DNA from 3 places in the Lacicoccus kunmingensis DSM 17847 genome. Region 1 is predicted to be linked to each of the others. Evidence: riboswitches for the same ligand, from Rfam matches in the RefSeq annotation. Region 1 holds a riboswitch; each other region holds the start of a gene.
The links. Region 1 has a riboswitch for S-adenosylmethionine ahead of BO48_RS07655 (methionine ABC transporter ATP-binding protein). Riboswitches for the same ligand answer to the same signal wherever they lie in the genome.
Positions count from the first base shown of each region.

Region 2: another riboswitch for S-adenosylmethionine. It lies ahead of BO48_RS12130 (mandelate racemase/muconate lactonizing enzyme family protein); the one in region 1 lies ahead of BO48_RS07655 (methionine ABC transporter ATP-binding protein).
Region 3: another riboswitch for S-adenosylmethionine. It lies ahead of BO48_RS13990 (5-methyltetrahydropteroyltriglutamate--homocysteine S-methyltransferase); the one in region 1 lies ahead of BO48_RS07655 (methionine ABC transporter ATP-binding protein).

Region 1 is NZ_JCANUC010000006.1:12,380-22,507, forward strand. Features, by position in the region: gene gcvH (glycine cleavage system protein GcvH) at 1-171, shown strand, start outside; gene BO48_RS07645 (toprim domain-containing protein) at 238-645, shown strand; gene BO48_RS07650 (thioredoxin family protein) at 596-898, shown strand; SAM riboswitch class I at 950-1,050, shown strand; gene BO48_RS07655 (methionine ABC transporter ATP-binding protein) at 1,128-2,147, shown strand; gene BO48_RS07660 (methionine ABC transporter permease) at 2,144-2,839, shown strand; gene BO48_RS07665 (MetQ/NlpA family ABC transporter substrate-binding protein) at 2,887-3,783, shown strand; gene BO48_RS07670 (DUF4870 domain-containing protein) at 3,933-4,277, shown strand; gene BO48_RS07675 (sulfurtransferase) at 4,420-5,322, shown strand; gene sufC (Fe-S cluster assembly ATPase SufC) at 5,579-6,364, shown strand; gene sufD (Fe-S cluster assembly protein SufD) at 6,380-7,696, shown strand; gene BO48_RS07690 (cysteine desulfurase) at 7,719-8,942, shown strand; gene sufU (Fe-S cluster assembly sulfur transfer protein SufU) at 8,932-9,369, shown strand; gene sufB (Fe-S cluster assembly protein SufB) at 9,391-10,128, shown strand, end outside.
Region 2 is NZ_JCANUC010000013.1:76,302-86,429, reverse strand. Features, by position in the region: gene BO48_RS12155 (ATP-binding protein) at 1-376, shown strand, start outside; gene BO48_RS12150 (M20 metallopeptidase family protein) at 586-1,761, opposite strand; gene BO48_RS12145 (tripartite tricarboxylate transporter permease) at 1,795-3,303, opposite strand; gene BO48_RS12140 (tripartite tricarboxylate transporter TctB family protein) at 3,351-3,824, opposite strand; gene BO48_RS12135 (tripartite tricarboxylate transporter substrate binding protein) at 3,905-4,915, opposite strand; gene BO48_RS12130 (mandelate racemase/muconate lactonizing enzyme family protein) at 4,963-6,084, opposite strand; SAM riboswitch class I at 6,206-6,308, opposite strand; gene BO48_RS12125 (M20 family metallopeptidase) at 6,381-7,319, shown strand; partial or broken gene BO48_RS12120 (M20 family metallo-hydrolase) at 7,371-8,626, shown strand; gene BO48_RS12115 (hypothetical protein) at 8,755-9,075, shown strand; gene BO48_RS12110 (hypothetical protein) at 9,101-9,223, shown strand; gene BO48_RS12105 (helix-turn-helix domain-containing protein) at 9,216-9,542, shown strand; gene BO48_RS12100 (M20 metallopeptidase family protein) at 9,657-10,128, opposite strand, start outside.
Region 3 is NZ_JCANUC010000019.1:14,138-24,265, reverse strand. Features, by position in the region: gene BO48_RS14040 (metal ABC transporter substrate-binding protein) at 1-787, shown strand, start outside; gene BO48_RS14035 (metal ABC transporter ATP-binding protein) at 798-1,523, shown strand; gene BO48_RS14030 (metal ABC transporter permease) at 1,523-2,395, shown strand; gene BO48_RS14025 (metal ABC transporter permease) at 2,392-3,486, shown strand; gene BO48_RS14020 (metal-dependent transcriptional regulator) at 3,512-4,171, shown strand; gene BO48_RS14015 (Dps family protein) at 4,210-4,677, opposite strand; gene BO48_RS14010 (Dps family protein) at 4,858-5,325, opposite strand; gene BO48_RS14005 (Cof-type HAD-IIB family hydrolase) at 5,439-6,221, opposite strand; gene BO48_RS14000 (hypothetical protein) at 6,247-6,666, opposite strand; gene chrA (chromate efflux transporter) at 6,684-7,898, opposite strand; gene BO48_RS13990 (5-methyltetrahydropteroyltriglutamate--homocysteine S-methyltransferase) at 8,067-9,164, opposite strand; SAM riboswitch class I at 9,245-9,345, opposite strand; gene BO48_RS13985 (HesB/YadR/YfhF family protein) at 9,493-9,789, shown strand; SAM riboswitch class I at 9,891-9,995, shown strand; gene BO48_RS13980 (hypothetical protein) at 10,074-10,128, shown strand, end outside.

The sequences.
Region 1 (10,128 bases):
CCATTAAACGGTAAAATCGTTGAAGTGAACGAAGAGCTTGAAGACAGCCCTGAGTTAGTCAACGAATCACCATACGAAGAAGCATGGATGGTAAAAGTTGAACTTGAAGACACATCACAATTAGATAACCTGTTAGATGCTGACGGATACAAAGCAGTTATCGAAGCATAATTTTAACAACTCTAGACATTGTCTAGAGTTTTTTTAAAATAAAATAAAACTCCAAGGGTGATGGAAATGTATCTTTCTGATAAAGTACTCATTGTTGAGGGTAAAACTGACAAACGCCGTATCGAGGAAGTGCTTGTAGAACCTGTGCAGATCATCTGTACATTTGGTACAATGGGAGTCTCAAAACTTGATGATATTTTGGAGCAGCTTGACGGTTCTGATATTTATATTTTATCGGATGCCGACAAGGAAGGCCGCAACATCCGGAAGTGGTTCAAAAAACATCTCAGTGAAAGTACCCACATATATATAGACCCTAAATTTGGAGAAGTCGGCAGATGCCCGAGAGATTACCTCGCAAACCTTCTGATGCGTCATGGTTTTTATGTCGACACGAGCTTGATTATGAAAGGTAAGTTTTATGATGAAAGAGCAGTTAGAGACACAGGATATATACAATCTTATTCATACTGAAGAAAGATTTATATTATACGGATATGCGCCGATATGCGCAAACTGCAAAATAGCGGAACGTATGCTTAACTTATCACAGGAAATTATAGATTTTGAATATACGTCGATAAATTTGAATTTTCACGTGGATTTCATCAATGATTATAAAATAACGTCCGCGCCGGCGCTGTTGATATTTGAAAACGGTGAACTGAAAGAAACTGTATTCCGTTTTGAATCAGTCACTAACCTGGTGAACATACTGGGACGTTAGTATTGACGAAAGTCCGGACTGATGATAATATAATTCACAATCGAATAAATACTCTTATCAAGAGTGGTGTAGGGAAGTGCCCGTTGATGCCACGGCAACCGTCTTAATGACAAGGTGCCAAGTCACTGAATCAATCGATTCAAAGATGAGAGGCTGGATATAAAAGAAGCCTACTCATTTCATACTAAGTGAGTAGGTTTTTAATTTATAATAGTTTGGAAGATGATCAATGATAGATATTTTAAATGTAAATAAAAACTATAGTACGAAGTCAGCGGATATTACGGCAGTCGATGATGTCAGCCTGCATATCGAAAGCGGCGAGATATTCGGTGTCATCGGTTATTCAGGTGCCGGAAAATCAACGTTGATCCGTCTTCTGAACGGTTTGGAAGAGCCGACGTCAGGTGATATCACCATCGGTGAGGATACGATCAATCAACTGTCCAAAAAGGATCTGCGGCAAAAAAGACAGAAAGTATCGATGATTTTTCAACATTTCAATCTGCTGTGGTCAAGGACTGTCGAAGAGAATATCAGCTTTCCGCTTGAGATTGCGGGCGTTGCGAAAAAAGAACGCAAAAAGCGGACGCAGGAACTGATTGACCTTGTCGGTCTTAAAGGGCGTGAGAAAAATTATCCGAGTGAATTGTCAGGCGGCCAGAAGCAGCGTGTCGGCATCGCACGGGCACTCTCCAATGAACCGACGGTGTTGCTTTGTGATGAGGCAACCAGCGCACTCGACCCTGAAACGACGGATGAAGTGCTCGAGCTGTTGCAGGAAATAAGAGATGAAATGAACTTGACGATTGTCCTCATTACACACGAAATGCATGTCATCAGAAAAATATGCGACCGTGCAGCAGTCATGCAGAGCGGTAAAGTGGTTGAAACGGGGAAAGTGCTCCAGCTGTTCCAGAATCCGTCGCACAGCGTAACGAAAAGATTCGTCAAAGATGATATCAATGATGAGGAAACAGCGCTCGCCCTGGATGAAGTGAGGGAACTGTTCCCGGACTCCAAAATACTTAAAATCGGATTCGTCGGTACCAAATCCAAAACGCCGGTCGTCTCCAAAGTAATCAAGCAGTTCGATCTTAATATGAACATACTGTCAGGGAACATCAAACAGACGAACAATGAATCGTACGGCCACCTTTATGTGGCGATGGAAATTGACAGTGAGACACTGCAAAAAGTGATCTATGCGCTTGCCAATGACGATATTACAGTGGAGGTGGAGAAATAATGAATGAATTTTTCCAGGCCTTCAGTGATATGTTCAGTTTCGAAAACGTCAAATGGGACGTTGTATGGGAAGCAACAGTCGACACCATTTATATGACAGCAATCGCAACGTTCTTTACATTGATTATCGGACTTGTTCTAGGCATCATACTTTTCCTGTCCGATAAGAGCGACAACACGGGGAGTCAGCCGGTCTACGGCGTTACTGCCTTTCTCGTCAATCTGTTCAGGGCGATACCGTTCATCATTTTAATCATATTGCTGATTCCGTTCACAAAAGCGATCATGGGCACCATCATGGGCGTTCAGGGTGCACTGCCTGCCCTTATTATCGGCGCATCACCGTTCTATGCACGTCTCGTTGAAATCGGCCTTAAAGAAATAGACAAAGGCGTCATTGAAGCGGCCGAATCGATGGGGGCAAACACATGGACGATCATCCGGAAAGTGTTGATTCCGGAATCGATGCCTGCTCTGATTTCAGGTATTACGGTGACAGCCATCATGCTCGTCGGTTCGACGGCGATTGCAGGCGTCATCGGCGCAGGCGGTCTCGGCAACCTTGCCTATATGGTCGGATTTACACGGAATCAGAGTGACGTCACACTCGTAGCAACAATAGTAATACTGATTATTGTCTTTATCATTCAGTTTGCAGGGGACTTCCTTGCGAAAGCTGTCGATAAGAGATAATGATCATACATTATAAATAAAATATTGTTAGAGAGGATTGGATGTATATGAAGAAGTTTTTACTGTTTTTAGCTTTATCAGTTTTTGCAGTCGTTCTTGTCGCATGTGGCAGCGGTGAAGAAGAAGGGGCTGAAGAAAGTGCGGATACAGGTGAGGAAACTGAAGAGTCTGCTGAAACTGGGCAGGATTCATCTGAAGAAGCATCAGAAGAAGGCGGTACATTATCAGTTGCTGCATCACCGGCACCGCACGCTGAAATTTTAGAAGAAGCGGCAACGATTCTTGAAGAAGACGGCATTGAGCTCGACGTGAATATCGTCAATGACTATACCACTCCAAACCGTCTCCTTGCAGATGAAGAAGTGGATGCAAACTTCTTCCAGCATACACCTTACTTAGATGGTGAAGTCGAATCACACGGTTATGATCTGGTATCAGCAGGCAACGTACATATCGAGCCGATGGCTGTTTATTCCCAGGATTATGACGCTCTGGAAGACGTTCCGGACGGCTCTACAATTCTTGTATCGAATAACCCTGCTGAAGAAGGCCGCTTCCTGTCATTCTTTGTTGATGCAGGCTTAGTGGAAATCGAAGAGGGCATTGATATTGAAAATGCGACATTCGATGATATTACTGAAAACCCGCACGACTTCGATTTCAACAACCAGACAGCACCGGAATTATTGGTTGAAATGTACAATAATAACGAAGCGCCTGTCGTCATCATCAACTCTAACTTCGCACTTGACGGCGGACTGAGCCCGGTTGATGACTCAATCGCAATCGAAGACGGTGATTCTCCATATGCCAACCTTGTTGCTGTACGTTCAGGCGATGAGGAAAGAGAAGACATCCAGAAACTGATGGAAGTGCTTCAGGGTGATGAAATCAAACAGTTTATCGAAGATAACTATGAAGGTGCAGTCATCCCTGCAGAATAGTATGAATAAAGACCACTGTGAATCTGATGATTTACAGTGGTCTTTAATTTTTTTACACGAAGTGTGTATGTTAAAATTAAATTGTGAACACGCTATATAAATGGTATGATTACACTAAGAATATAAATAGGAAAAGGGGAGGGTAATTAATGACACAGAACACGCAGAATTCTAAAGCAGGCTATGATTCGTCACTCGTCCTTGTTTCGTATATTTTAGCGATATTTACTATGATTGTCGGTCCGCTGCTGATATGGGCATTGAAAAAAGATGATGACCCCGAAACGGCAGAGGCTTTAAGACATGTTGCAAACTTTGGCATCAGCTATACGATTTACGCATTTATCGCATGGCTGACGACTGTAGTATTGATCGGTTTCGTCCTTGGACCGATTGTTCAGGTTGCGATGATTGTATTCATCGTCATTGGTATCATTAAAACTATGAATGGTGAATCTTACAGACCGCCGTTCACACTGGATATCATCAAGTAAATACTGATTGAACGGAAGCCGGATGCTTAAAGAGCGTCCGGTTTTTATTTTTTAAATAAAAAACCATATCTTTTCAACAACGTCCTGTTATGTGTTATATTCAAATCATAGTAGTTAAATATGATTTGAGAGGATGCTTTAATTGTCAGATAAAAACACGAAGTTTGTTTCAACAGAATGGTTAAATGAGCATTTAGAAGATGAAAATTTAAGAATAATAGATGCGACGACATTTTTACAGATTCCTGAAGATGGCGGCTATTACGATGTATGGAGCGGTAAGGAAGAGTATGATAAAGAACATATTCCCGGCGCAGTATTCGCAGATTTGAAAAATGATTTTTCTGATGCGGATGCATCATACAATTTTGCGGTCATCCCTCATGATGAGTTTGTAGAAAAAATAAAAGAGCTCGGAACCACTGATGATTCCTTTGTAGTGATTTACGACCGCGGAGCGATGGTAGGGGCTGACTTTGAAGCTTCTGACTGGGCATCGCGCTTCGCATGGCAGCTGAAATTTGAAGGATTCGACAATATCGCGATACTTGAAGGCGGCTATGAAAAATGGAAGAGAGAGAATCGTCCGGTGACCGATGAGGTGAATACACCTGAAAAAGGAAATCTGAATATAGAGCGCAGACCAGAGCTTTATGCGAGTAAAGAAGATGTTTTAAACGCCATCGATGATGATAGTGTCATCATACTGGACAGTCTGCAGCCGGAAAGTTATAACGGTACGGCGGACACGTATGCACGTCCGGGACATATTAAAGGTGCAGTCAATGTCTTCTTTGGTGATTTGGCTGATTCTAATACCGGAGAAATCTATGATGACGAAAAATTAAAGCAGAAGTTTGAAGCAGTCGGCGCGCTTGATGAAGATAAGAAAGTAATCACTTATTGTGGAAGTGCAATCGCAGCGACATGGACGCAGTATCTTCTGAATAAGCTCGGCCAGGAAAATGTGGCTGTGTATGACGGGTCTTTGTCAGAGTGGGCGGCTGATGAAAAATTACCAATGGAGACTAAAAATTCAAAATAATATCATCAATTTGATGAGAGAAGTATTACAACCTGAATGATTTCTGAAATCATTTAGGTTTTTTCATTCTCAAAGAATACTAATTCCATTTAAGCTGTGATTCATACTTTAAGATGAGGGGATTCCCTTTAATATGTTTCGTTTTTAAGGTATAATAAGGCAGTATGAAACATACTCCATATCTTTGACTATAGATTAGAATTATTATAAACTAGTGGAGTATGGAAATAATATTTTCTAATTGGAGGATAAGTAAATGACTTCTGTTCTGGAAATCAAAAACTTACATGTCGAAATAGACGGTAAAGAAATCTTAAAAGGTGTCGATCTGACACTTAAGCAAGGCGAAATTCACGCGGTAATGGGACCAAACGGTACCGGTAAATCCACTTTGGCACAAGCGATCATGGGTCACCCACGTTACGAAGTAACACAAGGTGAAGTAATTCTTGATGGTGAAGATGTACTTGAAATGGAAGTGGACGAACGTGCACAGGCTGGTCTTTTCCTTGGAATGCAGTATCCATCAGAAATCTCTGGTGTAACAACTTCTGACTTCCTGCGTTCAGCAATCAATGCTCAGCGTGAAGAGGGCGACGAAATTAACTTAATGCAGTTCATTAAGAAGCTAGATAAAAACATGGAACACCTTGAAATCGATCAGGATATGGCTACTCGTTACCTGAACGAAGGGTTTTCCGGCGGTGAGAAGAAGAGAAACGAAATCTTACAGCTTATGATGTTGGAGCCTAAGTTCGGTATTCTGGACGAAATTGACTCAGGTCTTGATATTGATGCACTGAAAGTTGTTTCAAAAGGTATCAACAAATTACGCGGTGAACAGTTCGGTTCACTGATCATCACTCACTACCAAAGACTTCTTAACTACATCTCACCTGACTACGTACACGTTATGATGAGAGGTAAAATTGTTAAATCCGGCGGTAAAGAATTAGCTGAACGTTTAGAAGCGGAAGGTTATGACTGGATCAAAGAAGAATTAGGTATTGATGACGTAACTGTAGAATCTGACGTTAATTAAGACAGGAGGATCATAATGGCTACTGTATCTAATGAATTAATTTTAAATGCAGACGAAGTCATTCAGCGCGCTACTGACCGCGGTGAATCAGACTTTCTAATCAACAAAAAGAAAGAAGCACTTGAACTGATTGAAAATATCGATATGCCGAAACCGGATAAGACGAACATCAAGAGATGGGATTTCTTCACAATGTCCGAGCCGGTTGTCGACAGCAGTGTTTACAACAGTCTTGAAGAGCTGCCGGAATCGGTAAAGGCACTTCTTGATATCGAAAACACTAAAAATATATATGTACAGCACAACAACACACCTGCTTATCTCCAAATTGATGAAAAATTAAAAGATAAAGGTGTAATTATAGAGAACATTGTTGAGGCGACTCACAATCACCCGGAACTGGTTGAAAAATATTTCATGCAGGACGGCGTAAAAGTTGATGAGAACAAACTCACTGCTTTCCACACTGCAATGCTGAACGGCGGAATGTTCGTCTATGTTCCAAAAGATGTTCACATCGAAGATCCTGTCCAGATGGTTTTACTTCACGACGATGAGAAAGCATCCCTTATCAACCACGTATTGATCGTGGCGGATAAAGGTTCTGAAATCACTTACGTTGAGAACTATTTATCCAACGTTGAAGAGACTAAAGAACAGATCAACATCGTTTCAGAAGTACTTGCTTTGGATAATGCCAAAGTGACGTACGGTGCGGTTGACGTTCTTGCTGAAGGCATGACTGGTTATATCAACCGTCGCGGTATCGCTTCAGACGATGCAAGAATCGACTGGGCGCTTGGTCTGATGAACGATTCAAACGTCATCAACGATAACACGACTTATCTGATGGGCGACCGTTCGAATTCAGATCTGAAAACAGTAACAATCGGACGCGGACAGCAGATCCAGAACGTTACGACACAGATTATCCACTACGGTAAAGATTCAAACGCACATATCCTGAAGCACGGTGTGATGAAGGACAGTGCCACAAGTATCTTTAACGGTGTCGGATATATCAAACACGGCGGTACACGTGCTGATGCACAGCAGGAATCACGTATTCTTATGCTGAGCGACCGTGCACGCGGAGACGCGAACCCGATTCTTCTCATCGATGAAGATGATGTAACTGCAGGTCACGCAGCATCAGTCGGACGCGTTGATCCACTTCAGCTGTTCTATCTGATGAGCCGCGGTATCTCTCAGGAAGAGGCTGAAAGACTTGTCATCCACGGTTTCCTGGATCCTGTGGTGGCAGCACTGCCTATCGAATCAGTTAAAAGACAGCTTAAAGAAATTATCGAGATGAAAATTTTATCGAAATAAGTCTTAAAGGGGTTTTTCCCACATGGATATAAATGCTATCCGCAAAGATTTTCCAATCCTTAATCAAAAAGTTCATGGTAACCCTTTGATTTACCTGGATACTTCAGCAACGAGCCAATCACCTGTTCAGGTGGTTGACGCGATGAGTGAATACTACAATGAGTACAATTCAAACGTTCATAGAGGTGTCCACACACTGGGAACGAAAGCGACGGACGGTTATGAGCAGGCCCGCATGAAAGTCAGAGGCTTCATCAACGCACAGCGTTATGAAGAAATCGTCTTTACACGCGGTACAACTGCTGCCATCAACCTGGTAGCCCGCAGCTTTGGCGATGCTAACATTTCAGAGGGCGATGAAATCGTCGTCACTGAAATGGAGCACCACGCCAACATTGTACCTTGGCAAGAACTTGCAAAGCGCAAAAATGCCAAACTTGTTTTCATTCCACTCGAAGAAGATGGAACGATTAAGTTAGAAAATGTCGAAGCGGTAATGACAGATAAAACGAAAATTGTCGCAGTCACTCATATCTCGAATGTCCTCGGTACGATTAATGACATTAAAAGTATCGCGGAAATCGCTCATAAACATGATGCCTACATCACTGTGGACGGTGCGCAGTCAGTGCCGCACATGAGTGTTGATGTGCAGGATCTGAATGTCGATTTCTATGCATTCAGCGGCCATAAGATGCTGGGTCCTACAGGTATCGGCGTGCTTTACGGCAAAGCTGAAATACTTGATAAAATGGAACCTATCGAATATGGTGGGGATATGATCGACTTCGTAGATTTGAGAGAATCTACTTGGACTGATCTGCCGGTTAAATTTGAAGCGGGAACACCGATGATTGCCGAGGCAATCGGATTATCTGCAGCGATTGACTATATAAATGATGTCGGTGCTGATGAGATCCTCCGCTACGAACAAGAGCTGGTGAAATATGCTTACGATAAGATGTCTGAAATCGAAGGCATAGAAATTTACGGTCCAAAAGAAGAACGAGCCGGATTAATCACATTCAACTTAGATGGTGTGCATCCACATGACTTGGCAACGGCGCTGGACTCAGATGGTATCGCAGTCAGAGCAGGGCATCACTGTGCCCAGCCGCTGATGAAGTTTTTAGACGTATCATCCACAGCCAGAGCGAGTTTTTATCTATACAACACGAAAGATGAAATTGACTTTTTCATCGACTCACTGAAACGTACGAAGGAGTTTTTCACACATGAATTTTAACAATTTGAACCAGCTGTATCGTTCAGTCATCATGGATCATTACAAAACACCGAGAAACAAAGGTGTCATTGATGATGGTACAATGACTGTAGATATGAACAACCCGACATGTGGAGACGCTATTCGTTTAACATTAGACGTTCAGGATGATATCGTCCAAGATGCTAAATTTGATGGTGAAGGTTGTTCCATCTCTCTTGCAAGTGCATCTATGATGACTGAAGCCATTAAAGGCAAGTCCATAGAGCATGCGCTTGAGATGAGTGAAGAATTTAGTAAGATGATGCTTGGCGAAGATTACGATATTTCAGAAGAAGATGGGGATATAGAAGCATTGTCCGGGGTAAGCCAATTCCCTGCACGTATAAAATGTGCGACGTTAACTTGGAAAGCGCTGGAAAAAGGCGTTAAAGAAACCGGGCAGTAATATTTAGAAGGAGTGATAGTCATGGCTAAAAACGCACCAGAAATAGAAGATTATAAATATGGTTTCCATGATGAAGACGTTTCAATTTTCCGTTCAGATCGCGGATTGACACCTGAGATTGTCAAAGAGATTTCGAATATGAAAGAAGAACCACAGTGGATGTTGGATTTCCGTCTGAAATCATTACAGCATTTCTATGACAGACCAATGCCAATGTGGGGTGGAGATTTATCAGAGTTGAACTTTGATGAAATCACTTACTACGTTAAACCGTCAGAGCAGACGGAACGTTCATGGGACGAAGTACCAGAAGAAATCAAACTTACTTTCGATAAATTAGGTATACCTGAAGCAGAACAAAAATACCTTGCAGGTGTTTCTGCACAATATGAATCAGAAGTTGTTTACCACAACATGGAACAGGACCTTGAAGATAAAGGTGTAATCTTTAAAGATACAGATGCTGCACTTCGTGAAAACGAAGACCTGTTCAGAGAATACTGGGCAACTGTAGTCCCTCCGACAGATAACAAGTTCTCTGCACTGAATTCAGCTGTATGGTCCGGTGGATCATTCATCTACTGCCCTCCTGGAGTGAAACTGGATTCGCCGCTACAGGCTTATTTCCGTATCAACTCTGAGAACATGGGTCAGTTCGAGCGTACACTGATCATCTGTGATGAAGGTTCAAGCGTTCACTACGTTGAAGGTTGTACAGCGCCTGTTTATACAACAAACTCACTGCACTCTGCAGTTGTT
Region 2 (10,128 bases), on a different contig from region 1:
CTCGTTTAGAGTTATCATAGAAGACATTACTAAATCCTATCTCTATAAGAGGGATATCTCCCTTAGTGGTCAGCTAAAAAAAGATATTGAAAATATGATAGTAGATATGCAGCAAACTTTACGTATTAGTAAGAATGATTATTTTAAAGATTCAAAAAAGAAGATACACAACAAATTTAAAGGATACAATGCCCTTAAAAATTTCTTAGTATCTCTTAACGTAAAATTTCAAAATAGTGATTACGAGCAACTTTTACATTCTCTAACGCATAACCCATCTAAAATTCAAAAATCTTTAGCTTTAGAGATAGCAAATGATATCATCCTTCCTTTATATTTACTAGAAAAAAATTTAACAGAATATAAAATTATATAGATAAATATCATGGAAGGAATCGTAATAAAAAAGAGAGTAGATAAAAATTCTACTAAATAGTTAAAAATCTTAAACATAATTTGACAAAAAATATTTCCAATAAAAATCTGAAAACTTAAAGTTGTGAGAATGAAAAATTTTAGGAAATTACAATTGTCATATTGAATATATAGGGAGTATTAATGTCACTTAATACTCCCATTTATATTTTAGACATAGATTCCAAGCCCCACCGCAACATTCACGTGTGTCCTAACTCCATCAACCAGCACATCTTCATCAATCTTAAACTTAGGATGGTGGTGTGGGTAGATGCAGTCTTTGTCTTCATTATACGTACCGATCATGATGTAGACACCGGGGAGATTCTCGGTGAATGCGCCGAAGTCTTCGCCGCCCATGAACATGATCATTTCCTTAACTCTGTCGGCATCAAAGGTTTCGGTCAGTGTCTCCCTCACTTTTGAGGTTTCCGCTTCATCGTTGATGACTGCGGTGACGCCGTACTGGTAATCAAGGTCGTATGCCGCGCCGTAGATGTTGCAGTTGGCCTTTATTATGGCCTCAATCTTCTCTTTCGCAAGTTCGCGCATTTCTTTACTCGCCGAGCGGACGCTGCCGCTGATCTTCGCGGTCTGCGGGATGACGTTTTCCGCGCCGGTGCCGGCATGGAAGTTCGTCACCGACACGACAAGGTTGTCGAGAGGGCTTGCCAGGCGTGAGACGATGTCCTGCACCTGTGAGACGATGCGGGAACCGATGAGCACTGGGTCGACCGAGTTCTCCGGCTGTGAGGAATGGCCGCCCTTGCCGGTGATGGTGAGGTTGAATATGTCCGAGTTTGCGGTCACAGGTCCCGATTTGATATGGATCTCCCCGACGGGGAGGGTCGTCATGATGTGCTGGGCGAAGACGACATCGAGGTCGTCGAACTGTCCAGTCGCGACCATTTCCCTCGCACCGCCTGGCGGCACTTCTTCGGCATGCTGGAAGATCAGATAGATTTCACCATGGATGTGGTCTTTATTTTTTGAGAGCACTTTGGCGGCACCTAAGAGCATCGCTGCATGGGCATCATGGGCGCAGGCATGCATCCTGTCGTCGATTTCGGAAGTGAAGTCAAGATCGTCGCGGTCTTCCTGGATCGGCAGTGCATCGATATCGGCGCGTAAGCCCACTTTCCTGCCGGGATGTTCTCCCCTGATGATGCCGAGCACGCTGGTTTTTGTCGGACGGCTGATTTCTATGCCGTCCATTTCTTTCAGCCTCTCCTCGATGTAATTGCTCGTCCAGTGTTCCTGGTAGGAGAGTTCGGGGTGCCTGTGCATCGTGCGACGCCATTCGATGACTTCGGGTTCGACTGTTTTTATTTCCTGGTCCAACATATAAAACCTTCCTTTGATGAAATTTAAGTTCCGTTATTGACCTGGGAGCACTTTATCCTTCTTCTCCATGATCCGTCTCCGGTACCATTTGAACACCGGGATGAGCAGGCTCAGGAATGCAAGACCAAGCAGCACGGCACTGATCGGGCGGGTGAAGAAGACGCTGAAGTCGCCGCCGGAGATGATGAGTGCCCTGCGGAAGTGGTCCTCGATCATGGTGCCGAGTACGAGTCCGAGTATCATCGGGGCAAGCGGGAATTTCGCCTTCGTCAAATTGTAGCCGACGATGCCGGCGATGACCATGACGACAAGGTCGAGCATCGAGTTGCGCACTGCATATGTACCGATGAAACAGAAGATGACGATCATCGGACCGATGATGTAGTAGGGTGCCTTCAGTATATACGAAAAGATGCTGATGAACGGCTTGCTGAAGACGATGACCGATAAGTTCGCGAGCAGCAGCCCCCCGATGATCGTATAGACGAGCATGCCCTGCTGTTCAATCAATAAAGGGCCCGGCTGGATGCCGTTCATGATGAATGCACCCAGTATGACGGCGGTCGTCGCGCTTCCCGGGATGCCGAGTGCGAGCAGGGGGACGATTGCACCCATGGCTGCAGAGTTGTTGGCCGATTCCGGTGCGGCGACGCCTTCGGGTATGCCGGTACCGAATGACTTCGAGTCTTTTGAGAAGCTTGAGCTCATGCTGTAGCTGACGAGCGAGGCGCTTGTCGCGCCGACACCCGGCAGGACGCCGATGAAGAAGCCGAGCAGGGATGACTGGCCGATGGTGCGCTTCAGCCTGTTCAAAAGACCCAGCCCCGGGAATTTCGTCTTCGGGCTGGCCGTCTTATCTTTCGTAAAGTAATCTTCCTGCACTTTACGGAGTACTTCCGCGAGCGCAAAGAGACCGATGATGACGGCAACGAAGTCTATGCCCGAACGGAGTCCGGTGACGTCGAATGTAAAGCGGGCGACACCCGAGCTGCTGTCGAGACCGACGGTCGCGATAAGCAGGCCGATGAGCACACCGATCATCCCCTTGACGAAACTGCCGCCGCCGAGCACGCTCACGATGACGAGGGCGAGGAATATCAGTGAAAAATATTCAGGGGAGGAAAAGTTCAGTGCAAAGGATGCGAGCACTGGCGTGAGTAAAATCAGGAACACACATCCGATCAGTCCGCCTATTGCGGAACTGAAGATGGCAACACCGAGTGCTTCGCCCGCCTTCCCTTTTTTGGTCATTTCGTACCCGTCGAATACGGTCGCAACAGCCTCCGGCGTCCCCGGCGTATTGAAGAGTATGGCACTGATGGAGCCCGAGAACACGGACGTCGTATAGACCGCGGTCAGGAGCAAAAGCGCCGGGATCGGGTCGAGGCCGTATGCCACCGGGAGCAGTATGACGACCAGCATGGTGCCGCTGATTCCGGGTATGGCACCGCCGAGGATGCCGATGAAGACCCCCGCAAACAGCATGATGATATGGATCGGTGTGAATACATTCGCAAAACCACTCAACAGATCTTCGAACACGATTTTTCCCTCCTTTTATTCAAAAAGATATTTTGCACAAAAAAACTTTAATAGAAAAAGTATGAAACTTCCCGCATGATTCCAACACCCCGTGGCATGGAAATCTTGAGCAGCACGGGGAAGAGGAATGTCACCACTGCCGTGCCGATCAAAGGCGTGAGTATGAGCGGCAGTACCTTCCGCATGCCTGCGATGAATGCGAGCATGAAGATCCAGATCGGTGTTGCAATGATGAAGCCGATATACGTGAGTGCGGGGATGTACAGGATGATGAGAATCAGGAAGCCCCAGAACTTCACGGCATCGAACCGGCCCCCTGACTTTTCTGCGGATTCCTTCTTCAAACGGTAGAGGGACTGGATCAGCAGGGTGAAGCCGAATATGAACAGTGAGACCAGCAGGATGCGCGGCCATAACACAGGACCGATCTCTTCACTCGCTGCAGCCTCAATACTGAAAGTGTCATAAAATAAAAAGACGGATAACAAAATGATGACAATGGAAATTCCTATATTCCGCATCGGATCCACCTCCATGCATATATTTTTAAAAGAGGGCAGCCGTACCGGCTGGTCCCCCCTTCAGATGGTGCTATGTCATTTTAATTCAAAGTCTCTTCATATTCTTCCAGAAGCTGTTCGTTGAGCGCTTCATAATCTTCGCGCGGCAGGTAGCCGTCCTCCCTGATATGAAGGTAGTTGTCCTCTTCATACTGCAGGTATTCCTCATCTTCGAGGATGACTTCTGCATACGTCTCTTCCAGTACATTGATGATCTTTTCAGGTGTATCCGACTTCACATAGAAGCTCCTAGCGTTGCCGTCGGTGAACTCCCAGCCCCTGTCGGGATTCGTCGGGACATCTTCAAAACCTTCAACTGCCTCGTCATCGATGAACATCGCAAGGACGTTCAAGTCTCCTGACTCGATCGTCGCTTTCGCAGGACCGATCTCTTCAAGCATCAGGTCGGTGTGTCCGCCGAGCACATCACTGTGCATCATGCCGGCTTCGTCATATGGCACGTATCTCAGTTCAACATCCAGTTCCTCCATGACCCTGTCTGCACTCAGTTCATCGAAACCGTCAGCAGCGGTGCCGCCGATGGTGATGGTGCCCGGATTTTCCTGTGCCGCTTCGATCACTGCATCGATATCATCGAATTCACTGTCAGAGCTTGTCTGGATGGTGTAAGTGTCCAGCTGGCCGCGGCCGAGTGGTGTGTAGTCCTCCAAAGGGTACGGTGTTGAATCCGTTGCGACGTTGACGAGTATATCCGGCGTCGCCACCCAGATTGTATAGCCGTCCGACGGCTGGTTCTGGACATATTCCTCCGCAATCGCACCACGTGAACCCGGCTGGTTGACGACGTTGACGTTTTCGCCGAGTTTTTCACTCATCTTCTGGCCGACGAGGCGTGCGAAGTTATCCGTTCCGCCGCCTTCGCCGTATCCGACCACAAGTTCAATCGTGCGTTCCGGGTAGTTGGAAGCTTCGCTGCTGCCCGCCTCGCTGTCTTCATTTGATGTGTCTGCCCCGGAGCCGTTGCCGCAGGCCTGCAGGAACACGACGGATAAAAATAAGATTGCCGCAAATAATATATGGTTTCTTTTCATTTTCCTCTTCCTTTTCATTATCCCCGGTGGGGTATTTTTGTCGGTTTTTATTCGTCCAGTAAAGTCTCTTCCGCCACTGCTTCGTTCAGCTCCATGCCGAGCCCGGTGACATCCGGTGCCTCGAAGTATATGCCGTCCTCTTTTCTGACTTCTTTCAGGGCAGGGCCGTCGAACAGCCTGTTCTGGAAGAAGCCGCGGTCCGGCGTGAAGTATTCTATCCACTGTACATTCGGCAGGCCGACGGCCATATGGATATGGACCTGCTGCAGGTTCCACGGGGCGACGGGTATATTGTGCATCGTCGCGAAATTATATATTTTCATCCAGTCTGTTATGCCGCCGGTCGTCGCAGCATCGGGTTGTGCGATGTCGAGGGCGTTCTGTTCGATCAAGTGCCGGAACTCATTCAATCCTTCATGCTGCTCCCCGCCTGCAATGTATGTGCTGCCTGCAAACTGTTTGACACGCGCATAGCCGGCAGTGTCTTCATAAGGAACCGGTTCCTCCAGCCAGTACAAATTATGTTTTTCCCATTTCTTCAACTGCTGTATGGCTGTTTCCGCGTCCCATGATCCATTGACATCGACCATCAACCTGATATCCGGTCCGATTGCTTCTCGGACTAAACGGACACGTTCGTCTGCCTCTTCAAGTGATACGGCAGTGGTGCCGCAGCGTATCTTGAGTGCGGTGTGTCCCTGTTCCACGTATTCCAAAGCCTTTGCCGCCAGTTCGTCAGGCGGCAGCTGGTGGGCAACGTTCGCATATGTCTTCACATGCTGTTTGTGTCCACCAAGAAAATCTGAAACAGGTACATTAAAAGCCTTTCCTTTAATATCCCAGAGCGCGATGTCGATCGCACCGATGCATTTCCGGAATATTCCCTTTCCTCCGAGCTTCCATGTGGCGCTGTACATGCTTTCCCATATCTGCTCTGTATGTAACGGGTTTTGTCCGAGGATGACATTCCTTAAGTTGCGCTTCAGCAGAGTGGCGATGACATCACCGATATGCCCGTGGGAGAAGACGGGCAGTGAAAGAAACCCTGTGCCGCTTATGCCGGCATCCGTCTGCACCTCGACCGTGATGACTTCATAGCCGTCAGCGTGCTTCATGTCCGGGCGCTGATTATCCCAGTACCTCTTCACAACTACGTCTGAAATTTTCATATTTACCATTCCTTCCTATTAATTAGCATATACATGAAGAAGATTTATACCCGTATCATAAAGAAATAAAAAGACCTCTTCTAAATTTGTAGAAGAGGCCGAATCTGACTGGTTGATGCTCTTCTTATCTTTGAAGCCTGCGGCTTGCTGGAATTGGCACAGTACTGGAACAGTCTGTTGCCGAGGTTTCAAAGGGCCAGTCCCTCCATCTCTCTGGATAAGTTTTATAAATATTCTATTAATTGATAATTTGATAATTAATCCTAACCTGAATAGTCGGATTTGTCAATTTAATTTTGAAATGTATACGTTTTCTGATAATTTTAAGTGATTTAGATAGAAATAAAAGATTTCTGGATGCTTTAAAAGACATGGAATGGGATCATAATCCTTTTGGAGCTGAAGAGATAGACGGCAAAATATACGGACGTGGTTCCTGCGATATGAAAAGTGGCCTTATGGCATTTGTACTCGCAATGGTTTCTTTGAAAGAAGACAATGTTCCATTGAAAGGAAGCATTAAACTTTTGGCGACAATAGGGGAAGAAACCGGTGCAATCGGCGCCGGACAGCTTACAGAAGAAGGTTATGCTGATGATCTGGATGCATTGATTGTCGGAGAACCAACAAACAATGAAATTGTCACCTCGCATAAAGGAGCCTTATGGATTGAAATCACTACTTATGGAAAAACAGCGCATGGCTCCTCCCCACATCTTGGGATTAATGCCGTGGAGCATATGAATGAGATTATCAATCAGATTCAGAGCGATAATTTCAAATTGCCTTATGAGCATGATGAATTGTTAAAGGAACCCACTTTCAGTATCAATGCAATTGAGGGCGGGTCAAGCATGAATGTCATACCGGATTACTGCCGATTGAAATTGGATATCAGAACGCTGCCTTCTCAAAATCATCAGGAAATTTTGGATAATGTGCATAAAATGGTGGAACTGAGCAAAAGCAGATACCCGAATATGGAGGCGGAAGTCAAAGTCGTCGCTGATCTTGAGCCGGTTAAGACAAACATTGATGATCCTTTCGTGGATTTGACTCTGAAAGCTTCTGAAAGCGTCTCGGGACCAAGAGAAGAACCTAAAGGCTTTACCGGCATCACAGACGCCTGCGCATTTAAGGAAGCAGAAAAGGATTTCCCGATTATTGTGATGGGTCCCGGCGATATCACTCTTGCTCACCAGCCAAATGAGTATGTGGAAATAGAAGAATATTAAAACAGCATTAAAACTTATAAAGAAGTTGCAAAGAGATTTTTAAAGGAGTAAATGACTGATAAGGATTTTTCAATCAATAAAGAACGGTTACAAAGCAATATGGAAGAGCTGTCTGGAATCGGTAAGTTTGGAGAAACCGGCGTGAACAGATTGGCTCTTTCAAAAGAATATAAAGAAGGTATAGAGTTGGTGAGACAGTGGATGGATGAAGCGGGTCTCAAAACCAGAGTCGATAATTTTGGAAACCTGGTCGGCAGAGTTAACGGGAAAACCCTGACGCACCATTGTTGATGCTGGGGTCCCATATCGATTCCCAGCCGACAGGTGGCAGGTTCGACGGACCAATCGGTGTGCTGGGCGGTCTGGAATTCGTACAGACGATGCAGGAGAACAATATAGTGCCTGTACAACCTATTGAAATAATGGCGTTCTGTGATGAAGAAGGCTTCCGGTTCAATAAAGGATTGTTCGGTTCAAGAGGAATCTCTGGACAGTTGGATGAAGATGAACTTGAACGTACAGACGCTGCTGGAGTTACAAGAAGGCAAGCGTTAATAGAGTTTGGTGCCAATCCTGATGAACTGGCTGCATCCGAATACCCTGAAGGTTCTATTGAATCATATATAGAAATGCATATCGAGCAGGGGCCGGTGCTGGAAGACAGAGATGTACCGGTTGGTATAGTGACCGGTATTTCAGGGCCATTGTGGCTGACTGTCGAACTGACCGGTTTTGCAGGACATGCGGGAACAGTGCCGATGAAATTAAGGAAAGATGCACTCGTCGGCGCTGCGGAGATGATCACCAGTCTGAATGAGATTGTAAAACAGGATCCTCAAGCACCAACCGTCGGTACAGTTGGCAGTCTGGAGGTCCATCCGAATGCCAGGGCGATCGTTCCTGAAAAAGTGGTCTTTACTATCGATTTGAGAGATATCGACCTCGAGAGAAGAGATCAGTATGAAGCACAGATGAGAAAACGCATTGCAGATATTTCCCGGGAAAATGGTCTGGAGTTCAATATTACTGAAGACACGAATATCAAGCCAGAACCATGCAACGAAGAAATTCTGGATGTCATGCGGAAAGTCAGTGGGGCAATGGATTTGGATTCTGTTCCGGAATTGACAAGCGGCGCATTCCACGATGCACTGCCTATGGCGAAAGTTTCTAAGATAGCGATGATTTTTGTCAGGTCGAAAGACGGCATCAGTCACGATCCCAAAGAATTTTCAACATATGAAGATATTGCGGTGGGAACCGAGCTGCTTTATAAAACAGTTGTAGAGATGGTTAGTAATAAATAACATATAAATATAGTTCTCTTAAAGGTTACAAAAATTTAAGAGGGCTATTGATTATTGCATCCTGAAAATAATATATGGATATATCAGAATAGATATATTATGTTTAATATAATATATTTATATATACTATGACAAACATATCATTAAAATATTTAGTAGATAAAGACGGTAATCAACAGGTTTTAGACTTGATATATGATATTGCTCAAAAAGCAAAAAATGAGAAGGATTATAAAGAAATAGCTATGAGAATCGCTCAGGTTTTTGTTTATTTAAAAGAAATAGGTGTTCCACCTGAACATTTAAGAACTATCCATGCCCGGTCTTCAGATGGCTTTGAAATCACGCTTGTTGATGTTGTCAAAGACCTGACTCATCACAGGCCATTACTGGAAACACGGATAAACTGGCCGCCTGTGGGTGCTTTTAGAGCAATTTTTTTTCTATGAAAAAGACGGCCAGGGGAATCAAACATTGTATTATACTAAAGCGGTTATTAAAAAGGATACTTATTCGAAAGAATTTGAAGAGATTGTAGCTGAAAGTGAAGTTATGATGAACGATTTTTATACTGGAAGGGGTGATCAAAATGGCTAATAGGTCATTCACTGATCTAATGGATACACTGATGGAAGTGCCTGAGGTTAAGCAGCATATAGACTCATTGCCAGTACAATTAGGATTGGAAGTACTCAAGAAACGTATAGAATTGGATTTGACTCAAACACAAGTCATTAAACTGGCAGGCATTAGAAAAGTACCTCTGACACAAGCACAGTTATCCAGAATAGAAAATGGCGATACTGAAATAAGTGTCGATAAATACTTAGATGCTTTACATGTTTTAGGCGGTCATTTGAAACCAGAGATTGAATTTGATAATCCACCGACAAAGCAAGAATTACAAACAATATAATTTGGAATAGATAAAGTGTCCGGTTGTTGAACTCACAATCGGACACTTTTTTGGTATTGTTCAAGAATAGAGTTAAACTTTTATTATTTTACCTTAATCTAGTTTCTTCTATTCTTATTCGTCTTTCCCGAGCCCCAGCGCTACATTCACATGTGTCCTGATTCCATCAATTAACACATCTTCATCAATCTTGAATTTAGGGTGGTGGTGTGGGTAGATGCAGTCTTTCTCTTCGTTATATGTGCCGATTATAGTATAGACGCCTGGAAGATTTTCTGAGAATGCACCGAAGTCTTCGCCACCCAGTGACATGGTCATTTCCTTGATTCTGTCGGCACCGAAAGTTTCGGTCAGTGTCTCCCTCACTTTTGAAGTTTCTGCTTCATCATTGATGACGGCGGACACGCCGTACTGGTAATCGAGGTCATATGCGGCGCCGTAGATGTCGCAGTTGGCTTTGATGATTGTCTCGATCTTTTCCTTTGCAAGCTCCCGCATCTCGATACTTGCGGAGCGGACGCTGCCGCTGATTTTTGCGGTATGCGGGATGATGTTTTCCGCACCGGTGCCGGAATTGAAGTTCGTC
Region 3 (10,128 bases), on a different contig from region 1:
GCTGGAAGAGGATGTCGATGACTTCAACTTGGAACTCATCATCCCTGCCGGTGAAGACCCCCATGTCTATCAGCCGAAAGCCAGTGATCTGAGGAAGATAAATGAATCGGACTTTATTTTATACCAGGGACTGAACTTTGAAGGCCGTATGATTGACCTGCTTGAAACAGGGATTCCAGTAGCAGATGATCTGGATACTTCTTCGCTCGAGACGATGGAGGAAGAGGGCAGCTCCGAAGTCGACCCGCACTTCTGGTTCAATATTGATTTATATAAAGAAGCTATGACTAATGTTTCGGAGATACTCATAGAAATGAACCCTGACGGTGAAGCGGCATATCAGGAGAATTTAAACGCTTATTTCGATGAACTGGATGCACTCGATGATTACGTCACTGAGCGCATTGAAGAAGTGCCGCGTGAATCAAGGATCCTCATCACACCCCACGATGCATTCGGCTATCTGGCCACAAGCTATGACATTGACGTTCATGCACCGCAGGGTTTCTCCACCGACTCTGAAGTATCGAACAATCAGATTCAAAATACGGCCGCACTCATTGTCGAACATGATATTAATGCAATATTCCTTGAATCCACAACAAACCCCGACCGTATGACACGCCTGCAGGAAATCGTTGCATCAGAAGGTGTCGAAGTGGAAGTCATCAGCGGGGAAAACCGTACGCTGCTGTCCGACTCGCTTGCACCCCGAGGTGAAACCGGGGATACGTATATCAGTATGTTTAAACACAACATCGATTTAATCGTCGAGAATTTAAAATAGGAGTTCTGGTATGACTGAAGATATTATAAAAATAAAAGATCTAATTGTTGCCTATGATGAAAAGCCTGCAATATGGCATTTGAATATGACGCTCCAGGAAAACAGCATCACCGCAATTGTCGGGCCGAACGGCGCCGGAAAATCGACACTGATCAAATCGATCATGCAGTTGATAAAGCCCATTTCAGGAGAGGTCCTCATTAACGGTTCAAAGAGTAAAAAAGCATTGAGGGATATTGCCTATGTACCTCAAAAAGGAGAGGTCAACTGGGAATTTCCGACCACCGTACTCGATGTCGTACTGATGGGCAGATATGTTCATAAAGGCTGGATTAAACGCCCTAACAAAGAAGACCGTAAAATTGCCATGGAAGCACTCAGGGAAATGAAGATGGAAGCATTCAGAAATCGCCAGATCAGTGAATTGTCCGGCGGTCAGCGCCAGCGTGTCTTTCTGGCCCGCGCAATCTGTCAGGACGCTGACATCTATATTATGGACGAACCCCTTCAGGGCATCGATATCACGACCGAAAAGCTGATCATCAAAACAATCAAATCTCTTAAAGCACAGGGCAAGACGTTTCTGATCGTCCACCATAACCTGGACACGGTCAAAGAATATTTTGACCATGTGATCATTATGAATAAAACAATTTTCGCAGGCGGAAAAATCAGCGAAGTATGGACAGAGGAAAATATTGATAAAGCATACAGCGAAGTCAGTGCGGTGAAATAATGGAGTTGCTGACGAGTTACACATTTTTAATTGTCGCTATCGGTACGACGCTGCTGTCATTTGCGAGTGGAATTGTCGGGACGATCAGTGTCATCAAAGGGCAGAGCCTGATTGGTGACGCAATCGGCCACGCAACTTTTCCCGGAATCATTCTGGCTTTTATGGTTGTCGGTGTCACAGATACACTGTCACTGACCATCGGCGCCGTCATTTTCGGTGTCATTGCCTTTTTCTTCATCCAGATGGTTACCAATCACTCCAAGATCACTTTGGATGGTGCTCTGGGACTGATTTTGTCATCTTTTTTCGGACTCGGTATGGCACTTAAAAGTTTTGTCCAGGGCAACCCTGCTTTCAAAAATACACAGGGCATCGATGATTATATATTCGGTCAGGCCGCTTACATGCTGCGTCTGGATGTATACCTGATACTGATTGCTTCAGTCATCAGTCTTTTATTATTCATCATCTTTTATCATCAAATACGAATTTATACATTTGACCCGATATATAGCTCGACTGTCGGTATCAACCCGTCACTCATCAATTTCCTGGTTTTATCAATGACGATATTGCTGATTGCTGTCGGCCTGAAAGCGGTCGGTGCGATATTAATCGTGAACTTGTTGATTGCTCCGGGCGTAATCGGTCTGCTGTGGTCGAACCGGTTTAAGACAGTCATAATTATCGCAGGCATTTCAGGGGCGGTCGCTGCATTCATCGGTACTTATATCAGCACGGCATTTGCCGGCTTCCCGACAGGACCGTCAATCATCATAGTGCTCAGCGTATTTGTTTTTGCCTCCATCCTTTTTGGAAGAAAGGGTCTGATTACCCGTCAAATAATGAAAGTGCGAGGTGAGTCATCATGATAGAAGTTCTTTTCGTACTTATTATTGCCTCACTCGCAACGAGTGTGCTGGGTGTATTTCTTATTTTGAAAAAACAGGCGATGACTACAGATGCCATCAGCCATACAATACTGCTCGGTATCGTTCTTGCATTTTTCATCACACAGGATATCCGGTCACCATGGCTGATTATCGGCGCTGCACTGATCGGGGTATTGACCGTATATCTCATACAGCTGATCAATCAGACAAACCTGATTAAAAATGATGCATCGATCGGCATTGTCTTTACCGCCCTTTTTGCGATTGCAATCATTCTAATTTCCAGATATGCCGATAATGTGCATCTGGATATAGATGTCGTCATTGCAGGCGAGGTTTTATTTGCACCGCTCAACAGAATTGAAATATTCGGTTTCAGCATCCCGAGAGCCCTTTGGCAGCTCGGCCTGTTACTCATCATCAATACAGGTTTTGTCGCATTGTTCTACAAAGAACTCAAAGTCTCAACATTCGACCCTAAATTCGCCTACGTTATCGGATTCAGTACAACGCTGATCTACTATATGCTGATGACACTCGTATCCGTAACTGCGGTCGTCGCATTTGACGCAGTCGGTGCAATACTTGTCATCAACTTCTTTGTCGCACCGGCACTGACTGCTTATCTGCTTGTAAAAAGGCTGAGTCACATGATATCTTTAACCGCTCTTTTTGCCGTTTTAAACAGTACTTTCGGATATCTGATCGGTTATAATCTCGACCTGTCGATGTCCGGTGCCACTGCGACTGTCGCATTTTTAATTTTTACGATGGTGTTTTTATTCAAACCGGACGGTTATATCATTCTTAAAATAAAGAAACGCCGTCAGAAAAAAGAATTCATGCATGCTATGATTCTGATGCTGATGAGCGAGGATGAACATGAAACGATTTCCATGAATGGAATCTCCAAACATTTCAACCTCACCCAGTCGGAAACTAAACATCAGCTGGAGACCCTTGAAGTGGAAGGGTATATCGTAAAAACGGATGGGCGCTACATGCTGACACTCCGCGGGGAAGAGTTCACCCATTACTCACGTATAAAATATGAGCTGAGACCTTATTGATGACGAATATTAAATTGAAGAAGAGGTGTATGATTTGAGCCCGACTAAAGAGGATTATATTAAAGTGTTGTTCGAACTTGGCGGACGGTTCAACCGTGTGTCCAACAAAGAAGTGTCCAACCGGCTGGACATTTCGCCGCCGACAGTGACGGAAATGATGAACAGCCTGGTAAAAGTTGAATGGGTGGAATACACGCCTTATAAAGGCAGCATTCTGACAGATAAAGGTACAGCATACGCCAAAGAAATCATCAGAAAACACCGGCTCTGGGAAGTCTTCTTAGTAGAGAAACTGGGGTTCGATATAGAGGATGTACACCCAGAGGCGGAACTGCTTGAGCATACCACAAGTGATGATGTTGCAGACAAGCTGGAAACATACCTGGATTATCCTGAGTACTGCCCTCATGGCGGCGCGATAAAGATTAACCTGATGGATGTACAGGAAGATCATACCGTTACAATTTCCGAAACGGAGGTCGGAGATGAAGTCGTGATTTCTAGGATTGTCGATGAAGAAAAACTGCTTAAATACTTTAAAAATCAACACTTGAATATAGGTGACCGCATTACAGTCACTGACATAGATTCATCTATTGATCTGATTACACTCACAGCTGAAGAAGATAAGGAAATACAAATCAGTATTTCACTTGGCAATTACCTGTTTGTTGAACCCATATAAAAAAGGAGGCGCACCCGCGCCTCCTTTTTTAATGTCTATTATTTTGAAACATCATTTCCCAAGTATGCCTGCAGCATCCAGTTGTTCTTTTCGATTTCATGAATGTAAGCAATGTACATATCAGCTGTGGAGTCGTCTCCTGCAGCTTCTGCTTCTTTCACACCGCTTCTCAGTTCTGCAATGATAATCTCATAGTCTTCTATCAACTGTCCGACCATCGCTTTATCGTCCAGCCCGTATTCAGCTTCGTCAATGCTTGATTCCTCAAGTGCCTCTTTCAGTTTTCCAATCGGCTGACCGCCAACCGCTAAAATTCTTTCAGCAATATCATCCACTATGCCTGAAGTTGAGTCATAGAGCGCTTCAAATTTCGTGTGGAGAGAAAAGAAATGTGCACCTTTAACATACCAATGGAAGTTATGAAGTTTTCCCCATAAGACTATATGGTTCGCCAACTGCTTGTTCAATGATTCAATGACTTTGTTCTTTTCAGTTATTTGTACCATGAAAACACTCCCTTATTTAGAATTATTATAAATAACTTCTGTATATAATATACCACATTAAAAATGCTATCGCAACTCTATTTAGAATTATTATAAATAAGGTTTTATTTTCTTAAAAATAAACTTCTGAATCATAAAAAATCCCTACGGGGATGCTGCCCGCAGGAATCGTCTCAATCATTATTTGGAAACATCTTCACCAAGGTAAGCCTGCAGCATCCAGACATCCTTTTCTATGCCCTGGATATAAGCGATAAACATATCTGCAGTCGAATCATCGCCGGCATCTTCTGCTTCTTTCACACCGCTTCTCAGCTCTGCTGTAATCACTTCATAATCATCCACAAGCTGTTTGACCATGGAATCAGCACTTAAGCCGTATTCACCTTCGTCAATGCTTGATTCTTCGAGCGCTTCTTTCAGCTTGCCGATCGGCTGACCGCCGATTGCTAAAATTCTTTCTGCAATATCGTCTACTATTACGCCGGTTGCATCATAAAGTTCTTCGAACTTCGTATGCAGTGAGAAGAAATGCGCACCCTTCACATACCAATGGTAGTTGTGAAGTTTGCCCCATAATACCGTATGGTTCGCGAGCTGCTTGTTCAATGATTCAATGACTCTGTTCTTTTCTGTAATCTGTACCATGAAATCACCTTTCTCAAATAATTGGTTTTTATTATAAGCATTATAGTCAACTTGATGTGTAACACTATACATCTTCCCCGTAATGCTGATGATAAACATGACAGACTTACATTTTATATCAGATTCGCTGACTGCAAGCCGTGCATAATTCCGTTATCTTCAACGCTTTTAGTCACATGTTTTGCCTGCAGCTTAATCTCGTCCTGTGCATTGCCCATGGCAAAACTGTTCGGCACATACTGCAGCATTTCGATATCATTCGGACCGTCGCCAAAAGCATATACATCATTGATATTAAAGCCCATCTTATCAACGACCTTTTTTATGCCTTCAGCCTTCGAGCCGTCTCTCGGTGAAATATCCATCGAGTACGCATGCCATCTGATGAACTGAAAAGAGTCATCGAACTGTTTTTTATAAATATGCTCCTCACCTTTCGGACAGAACAACAGTGACTGGTAAATATCACGGTCGATATGATATGCCGGATCATGACCCGGCATGAAGCCGAGCTTCAATGTTGAGATGCCTTCAGTTATATATTCATGTTCCGGCATATTCGACAACATATTTTTATCATCCAGATATACGAGTGGATGGTCGTTTTCCATGGCAACTTCTGTAATATCCTCAAGTCTTTTCGCATTCAGAGGATTTGTGTAGATCAGTTCATCCTCATACACTACGTAGTTGCCGTTCATGCTGACAAACGTATTGACACCCAATGATTTACGAAGGTCTTCATACATGAACGGTGAACGGCCAGTCGCAATTGCCACAATGTGACCGGCATCCTTAACCACCTTCACAGCCTCTTTCGTCGATTCCGGCACTACTTTTTCATTATTATAAAGCGTTCCGTCTATATCGAAAAATATTATTTTCTGATTACTCATATCATGCACTGCTCCTAATCATAAATTATGCGTAAATATCAAATCTTGATAACCCAAAATACAATACCACAATCAAAATTAACCATATGACCACCATGAATAAATGCCCTTTATCATGAAATGCAGAATACAATTTCAAATCGATGAACATGCTGAGTACAAACTGCCATGCCAATACCGTCGCAAGTATCCATATGGCGGCCGGGTGGTCGGTAAAGATGAACACGGACAATGCGGCGAGGTATGTAGCTAGCATCAAATACAAAAATATACGTTCAAGCTTACCGATATTCAGTGCGTGTATCTTCAGGAAATCGTCCTCTTCACGATATCTCCGGTCATCAAAAGCAAAATATCGCTTTGTCTTTGAAAAGTAATGTGTATAAAATGATTTAATAATTAAACCTGCAAATAAAACAAACAATAAAATATACAAAAGCTTCATTCCTATCCTTTAAAATACTAAACACCTGGCAACAATTGTAATAGATATCCGACAGCAACTCCAAGGATAACTATCATCCAGGCGGGTACCTTCATTTTATATAATAGGAAGAACAATAACAATGCCAGGAAGAAATCACTGCCCGAATTGATCCCGCTTATAAATACAGGATCATAGAATGCAGCAAGCAGAATACCGACTACAGTCGCATTGACCCCCATCAGAACGCTTTGGAAATTTTTATTTCCTCTCAGAAGATTTAAAAACGGCAACGCACTCATGACCAGCAGAAATGACGGCAGGAACATTGCGATCGTTGCAATAATACCGCCCATAGTGCCCAGCATGACCGTTCCCAGGTAACTTGCGAATGTGAATAAAGGCCCCGGCACCGCCTGTGCCATACCGTAACCTGCAAGAAACTCATCCGCTGAAATCAGACCGGTCGGCACCACTTCCCTTTCAATCATCGGCAGGACCACATGTCCGCCGCCGAACACAATGGAACCGACACGGAAGAAGATATCAAATATATTCAAATACTGATTATCAAACAGTGAATTGAGCAGCGGAAGCAAAATCAGCAGTCCTATCAATGTACTGAATGAAATGATGCCTATTTTACGTGTCAGATTGAATCTGAAATTGGTCAATTTATTTTCCGCTTTATTTTTAAACAGGAAATATCCGATCAGACCGCCGAGTAGGATTGTCAAAATCTGAATCCATGCATTCGGGTAAATCAGCATCAGACCTGCCGCCGCAACCGCCATCAGCATTCTCGGGATATCCGGCGCGAGATTTTTCCCCATGCCGAGCAGTGCATGCAGCACGACTGCAACAGCAACGACTTTTAAACTGTTGATAAATACAGCGCCTTCTAAATTCAAGGTCTGATACAGCAGTGCAAAAATAATCAGAACTAAAACAGACGGCAGTGTAAAACCGAGAAAAGATAATACGCCGCCCGCTATGCCGCCCCGCAGCATACCGATTGAGATGCCGACCTGTGAACTCGCCGGCCCCGGCAGAAACTGGCAGACCGCAATAATATCCGCATATAATTTATCGTCGAGCCATTTCTTTTTATTTACATACTCTTCTTTGAAGTATGCGAGATGCGCCACAGGACCGCCAAAAGAAGTCAGGCCGAGTCGCAATGAAGTGAGTAATATCTCAATCAGGTTTCCGCCTGATTGGTTATCGTTATCAAGGTTTGAATTATGAGCCATTTTGTCCTCCGTATAATAAAGTTAATCCCTTCAAATTTACCAATGATTTGTATTTAAATCCATCTGATTCATAAAAATATACAAAATCTTAACATTGGTGACGGTGCTGAATCAAAAGCATTAAAAAAAGCATGCAGCACTCAACGTGCCACATGCCCTTCATTTCAATTACAATAGTTCTTCAGACAGTTCAACGATGTATTTGATTTTATTCCACTGGTCTTCTTCAGTCAAAATGTTTCCGTGGTGAGTCGAAGCGAAGCCGCACTGAGGACTCAAGGAAATCTGCTCTTTAGGGATGAACTGAGTCGCTTCTTCAATGCGTTCCTTGATTGTTTCCTTATTCTCAAGTTCACCATGCTTCGATGTGAACAGTCCCAGGACTACCTGCGGACCGTTATTCGGAATTTCATCCAGCGGCTGGAAGTCGCCTGAACGGTCATCGTCATACTCTAAAAAGAAGCCGTCGACTTTTTCTTTGGCGAACAATACCGGTGCAATTTTTGCATAGCTGCCTTCGAATGCCCATTTGGAACGGTAGTTACCGCGGCAAAGATGTGTCGTGACAACCAGATCTTCCGGCTTGTCTTCAAGAACACCGTTGACCACACGGAGTGCAAGTTCAATCAATTTTTCCCTGTCGAGACCGCTGTCGTTGAACGGCAGTTCTTCAGCGTTCAGTCCTGCGATATACACATCATCAAACTGAAGGTAGCGGCAGCCGGCATCGTAAAATGCTTTGACCGCATCCCTGTAAGTCTGAATGACATCATCTGCGTAAGTATCAATATCAGTATAGTACTCAAGGTCTCTGATTCCTGCGTTGAACAACTGATTCGGGCTCGGAATCGTCTGCTTGGCCACAGCACGGTCGCCGACAATATCTTTAAATAATTTGAAGTCCCTCACATGCGGATGATCCTGATTGAAGGAAACCTTTCCTTTATTGCGCACATCCCATGCTTCAGTTTCTTCACCGACAAATGCATAGCCCGTTTCAGGAACGTACCCTTCAACGCCGTTTAAATTCTCCAGGAAATCAGTGTGCCAGAAACGGCGTCTGAATTCACCGTCGGTCACAGCTTTCAATCCAGCTTCAATCTGCTTATCGACCACTTTCGCAATCTCTTCCGTTTCAATATCATATAGTTCACTTGATGAAAGTTCATTATTTTTATATGCTTCACGTGCCTTGTGAATCCGTTCTGGTCTGAGCAGGCTGCCCACATGATCTGCTTTGAAAGGTCCAGTTTTTACATTTGTCATATTATCCGCTCCTAAATATTTTAATTATAAATAAATCCCCTTCTTATCTTTGATAAAAAGAGGATAACGTCCGTCATCTCTTCTCATCTCAAAGCTTTCGCTCCAGGAATTAGCACAGTTCCATAAATGGTCTGCTGCTGAGGCTTCAATGGGCCGGTCCCTCCACCTCTCTTGATAAGAAAGTATTATTTCATTAATCCATATACTATCACTCGGATTATATAAGGTCAACCATTTATTAGAAAGCTCGAAATATTTGCACTCTTCAATGAATCGTTATAGGATAAAATCAATGATAGATTGCCATCAACTTTAAGGAGTGTGTGATATGAGGCTTACAGTAACAGATGAGGCATTGAACTGGTTCAAAGAAGAAGTGGAATTGGAATCCGGAAGTAAGGTGCGCTTTATTGTCCAGATATACGGTGACAGTAAAATCCGTGAAGGTTATTCGCTCGCTTTTACCCTGGATAAAGATGACAGAAAAAAAGCAGTGGAATACGAAAAGGACGGTATTGAGTTTTATATCAATGAATCTGATCTATGGTTTTTTGATGGCCATGATTTATCAGTCGAATATGATGATGAAAATGACGAAGTTTTGTTCGAATATATAGAACAATAAAGAAATGAGATCCGTTTAAAAGCGGTTCTCATTTTTTATGCACTTGATATTTTAATCTTAATCAGTCTAATAATAGTTGGAAGACCACAATAAAATAGCGAAACTTATTTATATCAAGTGGAGGGATTTGACCCTGTGAAACTTCAGCAGCTGACTCATTATGAGCACTGTGCTACTTCCAACAAGTATAACTTGAGAGATAAGGCATATATACATTGGAATGCTCTTCTCTTAAAGTTGAGCTTTTTTTATTGGAAACTATCCGGTAAGGGAGGATGCAGAAGATGCATTCCAAAAGAAAAGAGATTGTTGCAGATTTAATTTGTTGGCAGGATGACA